Regions from separate parts of the Pseudonocardia sp. DxW genome, predicted to be linked through region 2. Evidence: riboswitches for the same ligand, from Rfam matches in the RefSeq annotation. Region 2 holds a riboswitch; each other region holds the start of a gene.
The links. A riboswitch is a leader RNA that binds a small molecule or an ion and turns the genes downstream of it on or off. The one in region 2 is predicted to bind cobalamin.
Positions count from the first base shown of each region.

Region 1: it holds a riboswitch for cobalamin, as region 2 does, so the genes downstream of both, ACVJO7_RS09125 (hypothetical protein) here and ACVJO7_RS24425 (ribonucleoside-diphosphate reductase subunit alpha) in region 2, are expected to answer to the same signal.
Region 3: it holds a riboswitch for cobalamin, as region 2 does, so the genes downstream of both, cobN (cobaltochelatase subunit CobN) here and ACVJO7_RS24425 (ribonucleoside-diphosphate reductase subunit alpha) in region 2, are expected to answer to the same signal.

Region 1 covers NZ_JBZFLK010000005.1:38,253-40,506, forward strand. The annotation lists gene ACVJO7_RS09120 (TetR/AcrR family transcriptional regulator) at 1-953, shown strand, start outside; cobalamin riboswitch at 954-1,121, shown strand; gene ACVJO7_RS09125 (hypothetical protein) at 1,160-1,543, shown strand; gene ACVJO7_RS09130 (DNA polymerase IV) at 1,592-2,254, opposite strand, start outside.
Region 2 covers NZ_JBZFLK010000017.1:81,185-83,438, forward strand. The annotation lists gene ACVJO7_RS24425 (ribonucleoside-diphosphate reductase subunit alpha) at 1-1,271, opposite strand, end outside; cobalamin riboswitch at 1,387-1,590, opposite strand; gene ACVJO7_RS24430 (class I SAM-dependent methyltransferase) at 1,836-2,254, opposite strand, start outside.
Region 3 covers NZ_JBZFLK010000002.1:393,188-395,441, forward strand. The annotation lists gene cobN (cobaltochelatase subunit CobN) at 1-895, opposite strand, end outside; cobalamin riboswitch at 970-1,115, opposite strand; gene ACVJO7_RS04600 (PucR family transcriptional regulator ligand-binding domain-containing protein) at 1,176-2,254, opposite strand, start outside.

The sequences.
Region 1 (2,254 bases), on a different contig from region 2:
AGGGCCTGCGCGACCGCAGGCGGAGTGAGACCCGGCGCGGCATCCATCTCGTGGTGCTGCGGCTGGCCCGGGAGCACGGCCTGGAGAAGGTCACCGTCGAAACGATCGGCGCCGAGGCCGGCATCTCGCCGCGGACGTTCTTCAACTACTTCCCGGGCAAGGAGGCCGCGGCCGTCGAGCTGTCCCTGGCCGAGCTGTCCCCGGACCTGGTGGAGAACTTCGTGGCCGGCCCGCCCGGCCCGCCCCGCGAGGTCCTCGCCGACCTGAGCCGGCTGCTGCTCGACCAGCTCGGCGAGGACCCACCGGACCGCGACGAGGCGAACGAGGTCTTCGCGCTCGCCCGCACCGTCCCCGGTGTCACCGGTGCCCTGATGTCGCTGAGCGAGAACTCCCCCCGCAGGCTCGCCGACGCCGCCGCGCTGCGGATGGGCCCCGACGTCGATCCGCAGCTCCCGGTGCTGATCGCCTCGATGGCGATGGCCGCCGTCCGCACCGGCATGGAGAACTGGGCGCGCTCGGGACGAACGACCTGCGGACCCGCTACGCCGCACCCCGGACGACGTTGCCCGCGCGCTCGGTCGCTACCCGGACCATCCGGCCGGGTTCGCGGCGGCGCTCGGGCTGCCGGTGCCGCGGTTCGTGGTCCTCGCGCCGTCGCCGATGGACGGGGCCGCCAAGCGGTTCGTCGCGTCGATGCCCGCCCCCGGGGGTCTACGACGCGGCCTCGGCCGCCGCGTCACGACGGCTCGCCGGGCCGCTGCGTGCGCCGACGGCCGCGGGTGGTCACGCGTTCTTCGATGCGGCCCCGATCACCCGGACCGGGATCGACGGCTGCCATCTCGACGCGGAGGCACACCGGCGGCTGGCCGGGGCGCTGGGCCCCGGTGGTGCGGGACCTCGCCGCCGGACAGGCGTCACCGTCACCCGTTGTTGACCCCCCGACCGGCTCGTGATGGGCTGACCCGGACGACGGTGCAGGAAGCCGGTGCGAGTCCGGCGCGGTCCCGCCACTGTCACCGGGGAGCGCTCCCCACCCCGCAGCCACTGCCCGGCGAGGGTGGGAAGGCGGGGGAGCGCGTCGATCCGGGAGCCAGGAGACTGGCCGTCGTCGCAGGAGTTCCCACTGTTGAGGGCGCGGACCCTCGAGGAGGACATTGCGATGAGCGTCGACCCGCTCCCTACCCTGGTCGTTCTCGGCACCGAGCCGGCCGGTGAGTCGGCCGGGCACGGGCTGGAGGGCCTGCTCGCGGAGGCCGACACCGTCTTCACGTTCCCCCGCGGGCCGGAGTCGGTGGCCCTGTTCTACGCCGAGGCGTGGCGGGTCGAACGGATCTCGCCGCGCGACGCGGTCGGCCGGATCACCGCCTGGGCCGCGGACCACCCGGCCGGCAACGGGGTGCTGCTGGTGGCGGGCGAGCCCGCCGCCGACGTCGCGCTGGGCGCGGTGCTCGACGGCCTCGCCCGCACCGCACCCGGACTCGGGATCCGGGTCGCCGCGGGCACCCGGGTCGCCCCGCCGCACCGGAGCCCGCTGATCGGCTGAGCGCTGGTCGGCTGAGCCCGCTGATCGGCTGGGTCCGGTCCGGCCGGTTCACCCGGCAGGTCGCCAGCTCAGGAGCGGATCGGCGCGGGTCAGCTGTGGATCGGCGGCGTCCAGCGTGCGGGTGCGGCCCGGCCCGGTCAGCGCGGTCTCGAATCGGACGGTGACCCGCCCGTGCCCGGCGCCCTGCACCCAGCCGTGGCCGTGCTCGGGATGATCGACGTCGTCACCGGCCCGCCACGGCCGGTCGTCGCCGGGCGGCTCCCCGGGAGCCGCGGGCCGGTCGACCGGCTCCTCCCCGGGCACCGCCGGGGGCCCTGCCGGCTCCTCGACCGCCACCGGCGTGCCCATCCGCCCGGTCGCAGCTCCGCCCGGGTCGCCCGGGTCCGCCGTGCCCGGTCCCGCGCCGTCCGGGTCCACCGGGGCCGCGCGCCACCCCCGCGCCGAGGGCACCGCGTCGAACAGGGCCAGCGGCGGCTCCTCGCTGAAGCCCGACACCGACACCCCGAGCAGCCGCACCCCACCCTCGCCGAGGGCGGTGTCGGCGAGCCGGCGGGCCACCGCGACCAGCGTGGCGAGGTCCCGGCTGGGGAACGGCGTCGTCTCCGACCGGGTGTGGGTGACGAAGTCGCCGGTGCGCGCCTTGACGGTGACGGTGCGCGCGGCCCGGCCGTCGGCGACCAGCCTGCGGTGCACCGCCACGCAGATCGACTC
Region 2 (2,254 bases):
TGGTTGACCGCGACGGCGGTGTCCCCGGCGATCTTGAGGAACGGGACGACGCCCTGCGAGACGCCGTTGGTGCCGCGGATGTGCGCGCCGAGGCCGCGGACCGGGGTCCAGTCGTTGCCCAGGCCGCCGGAGTACTTCGCGAGCAGCGCGTTGTTGCGGTAACCGCCGAAGATGGAGTCCAGGTCGTCGTCGACGGTGGTGAGGAAGCACGACGACAGCTGGGCCCGGGTGGTGCCCGAGTTGAACAGCGTCGGGGTGGACGCCATGAAGTCGAAGCTCGACAGCAGCTCGTAGAACTCGATCGCGCGCGCCTCGCGATCGACCTCGCGGATCGCCAGGCCCGTCGCGACCCGCAGGAAGAACGCCTGCGGCAGCTCGAAGCGGGTGCCGCGCTCGTGCAGGAGGTAGCGGTCGTAGAGGGTCTGCAGGCCGAGGAAGCCGATCTGCAGGTCGCGCTCGGGGCGGACCGCGGCGGTGACCCGGTCCAGGTCGAACGTGGCGAGCTCCGGATCGACCAGCCCGATGTCGATCGCGCGGCGCAGGTAGTCCCTGGTGTAGGAGGCGTACCGCTGCGTCATCGTGGCCTGGTCGGGCGTCTCCCGGGTGCCGGACAGGTGTGACACGGCCTCGGTGCGCAGCCGGTCCAGCAGCAGCCGGGACGCGACCAGCGAGTAGTCCGGTTCCCGCTCGACCAGCGTGCGGGCGGCCATGACGAGTGCCTGGGACAGCTCGTCGGCGGTGATGCCGTCGTAGACGGTGCGGTCCAGCTCGGCGAGCACCGGCTCCGGCGAGACGTCGTCGATGCCCGCGCACGCCTCGGCGAGCACGGTGTCGACCCGGTCGCGGTCCAGCGGGACCCGGCTGCCGTCCGGCTGGGTGACGTGCACGGTCGGTGTGCCCGGGGCGGCGGGTGCGGCGTCGCGGGCCTGTGCGTGCTGCTCCCGGTAGAGGACGTAGGAGCGGGCGACCTTGTGGTGCCCGCCGCGCATCAGGGCCAGCTCGACCTGGTCCTGGATCTGCTCGACGTGCACGCCGGGCGCGGGATGCCGGGCGAGTGCCGCGACGACCTGGTCGGTCAGCTCGCCGACGAGATGGTGCAGCCGCGACGACGCCGCAGCCGGGCCACCCTCGACGGCCAGGAACGCCTTGGTCATCGCGACCGAGATCTTGCCGGCGTCGAAGGTGGTCTCGGAGCCGTCACGGCGGATCACCCGCAGGCCGGGCGGGGCCGTGCCGTGCGCGGATGCAGGGGGAGCGGTGCTTGCGGTCACGGGTCTCTCTCCTCGCGAGTCGCCGTCGGTCCGTGACCCGCGCGAGGAGGCGACGACGGTCCGGGACCGCCGCACCCTGGCGCCCTCCCGCGAGGCCCCGGAGCTGCGCACGCCGGCGGCGCGCGCACCGGTGGCAGGTCTTCGGACTCACGGGCGTCGTGCACGCTCCTACTGGCCGTCGCTTCCCGGGATCGCTCCCAGTGCTCGTTGACGGCGGTCGTTCCCGTTCACCGCTGCGGGGCAGTCCCGGATTCGCACCGGGTTCCCTGTTGCCTCACCGGCCCGGGCGGGCCGGTGAACCACCAGCGCCGCGGACACTACATCTTGGGGCGGTCGCCGTTCGAGACCCCAAGGAGTCGGTGTGGTGCGACGAATCGTCACCGCCGGTGAACGGTGCAGGTCGGCCCCGGCGGGTCGGTCCGGTGGACGACGACGGGTCACCCGGGCGGGTGATGCGCGTCGCGCCGGTGGCCGTCGCCTCGGTCGCCGTGGTCGTCGTCGTGGTCGTCGTCGTGGTCGTCGCCGCGATGTGGCCGGCCGGGCCGGCCGGGCCGGGCGGCGCCGTCACCGGGTCGGCGCGGTCGCATCGACGACGAGGAACTCCGCGTCGAGCCGGACCGGCCGGTCCGCCGGTCCGGCGAGTGCCTCGACGTCGTCGAACATCGCGCTCGCGCGCCCGCCCAGCCCGGTCGCGGCGGCGGCGTGCGCGGGGGAGTGCCGGCGCAGGAAGGTGGTCATCGCCGCCGGCGAGTCGAAGTGCCACGGCAGCCGGTGTGCGGAGACCCGGATCCCGGCGAATCCGGCCAGCCGCCGGCGCGCCGTGTCCGGGACTCCCCAGTCGAGCGGGTCGGCGACCCCCGGCGGGGTGCCGGTGTGCGCCCGCATCGCCGTGGTCATCCGCCCCATGAACCCGTCCGGCGTCCACGCCGTGAAGGCCAGCCGGCCCCCCGGCGCGAGCACCCGGCGCAGCTCGGCCAGTGCGG
Region 3 (2,254 bases), on a different contig from region 2:
CGTAGACGGACAGGCCGTCGTCGTCGGTCTCCTTGAACGAGAACGGGACGGTGATCAGCCGGCCGTCGAACTCGGGGACGGCGACCTGGGTGGCGACGTCGAGCGGGGACAGGCCGTCGTCGTTGGACTCCCAGGTCTCCCGGGACGAGGTCAGGCACAGGCCCTGCAGGATCGGCACGTCGAGCGCGGCGAGCTCGGTGACGTCCCACTCCTCGTCCTCGCCGCCGGCCTGCGCGGACGCCGGCTTGGTGCCGCCCGCGGCGAGCACGGTGACGACCATCGCGTCGGCGCCGCGCAGCGTGTCCAGCAGGCCGGCCGGGGCCTGGCGCAGCGAGGCGCACCAGATCGGCAGCGGTGTCGCGCCCTTCGCGGTGATCGCGTCGCAGAGCGCCTCGACGTAGGCGGTGTTCCCGGCCAGGAACTGCGCCCGGTAGAAGAGCACCGCCACGGTGGGTCCGGTCCCGGTGCCGGGGCCGTCCAGCACGCCCCACTCGGGCAGCTCCACCGGCGGCGCGAAGCCCTCACCGGTCAGCAGCACCGTGTCGGACAGGAACGCGTGCAGCTGCCGCAGGTTCTCGGTGCCGCCCTGTGCGAGGTAGGTGTGCGCCTCCGCGGCGACGCCGGCGGGCACGGTGGAGAGCTCCATCATCTCCGCGTCCGGCGCCATCTCACCGCCCAGGCAGACCAGCGGCGTGGACCGGGCTCGCAGCAGGTCCAGACCCTCCTCGAAGTAGCGGTAGCCGCCGAGCACCCGGACGACGACGACGTCGGCCGCGTCGGCCATCGCGGCCAGCTCGTCGAGCAGCACCCGGTTCGGGTTGGCGAGGCGGTAGTCCGCCCCGCCGGCACGGGCGGAGAGCAGGTCGGTGTCCGAGGTGGACAGGAGCAGGATCACCGGGCGGTCCCGGTGCGGGGCGTGCGGGCGCGCGTCATCGGCGTACCTTCCTCGGGATCCTCGTCCCGGACGGAGGTGGCGCGGCGGATGGGGCCAGTGTCTGGCTGCCCCGGCGGTCCACGAGGGTCCGCCGGGATCACAGTGGCGGGACCGCGCCGGACTCGCACCGGCTTCCTGATCCCACCCGCCGTCTTCGGTTGTCCGATCACCTTCCGCAACGGGCCGGTCCCCCGTCAAGGAACCGTGCACCGCCGTGGCGCTCGGCACCCGGTGCCGTCGGTCACCCGGCACCCTCGGTCCGGTCCCCCCGGCCCGGCCCGCCGACGGCCCGGCCGAGGTCGCGGGCGCGCAGCGCCAGCCACAGCTCGTGCCGGTCCTGCGCGGTGTCCAGCCGCCGCCCGGTGACCTGCTCGGCGGCCGCGATCCGGTTCCGGACGGTGTGCCGGTGCACGCCGAGCGCGGACGCGGCGGCCGCCCAGTGCCCGTTGCGTTCCAGGTGCGCGGCGATCGCCCGCAGCAGCTCCGGGCCGCGCGGGTCGGCGTCCAGCGGCCCGAGCACGGCGTCGGCGAAGGCCCGCAACCGGTCGTGGTCGAGCAGGGCGAGCAGCATCCGGCTGGACGCCACGTCGTCGGCGTGCGCGGGCCGCCCGGTCAGCCGGGCCACCGGGAGCGCGGAGCGGGCCTGCCGCAGCGACACCGCGAGCGCCCCCGGCCGGACGGCGATGCCGATCCCGGCCGGCCGGCGGGCGGCGAGCGCGGCCAGCACCGCCACCAGGTCGACCGACTCGGCGACCGCCAGCTCGACGGTGCCGTCGGCCTCCCCCGGCTCCGGCGCGGTCGTGCGGACCAGCGCGTCGGGCAGCACCGCGGCCAGATCGGCGGCCAGCTCCTCGGGGCGCGGCGCCGCGACCACGGCGGCGCGCAGCCGGGTCTCCGGCAGGCCGGCGGCGGCGAGCCTGCGGCCAGCGCCGTCGTCGTCGACGACGCCGCGGTCCAGCGCGGCCAGCAGCCGGGCCCGGCCGCGGCGGGCGGCGGCGTCCAGGCCGAGCCGGCGTTCCAGCTCCAGCGACAGCAGCGACACCAGGTCGCCGGTGACCTGGTTGGAGTGCGGCCCGGCGGCCGGCCCGTCGATCAGCAGCAACGCCCGGATCCGCCGCGAACCCAGCGGATGGACCTCCCGGCGGCGGCCGTCGGCGACCTCGACGGCGGCGCCCAGCAGACCCTGCCCGCGCACCTCCCCGATCGTCGTCGCGAGCCCGGCGGCCAGCTCCGCGGCCCCCTCGACGGGTGCCGCGGCCAGCACCCGGCCGAGCAGATCCACCACCACGCCGGTGCGCCCGGTCGCACCGGCGTGCGCGG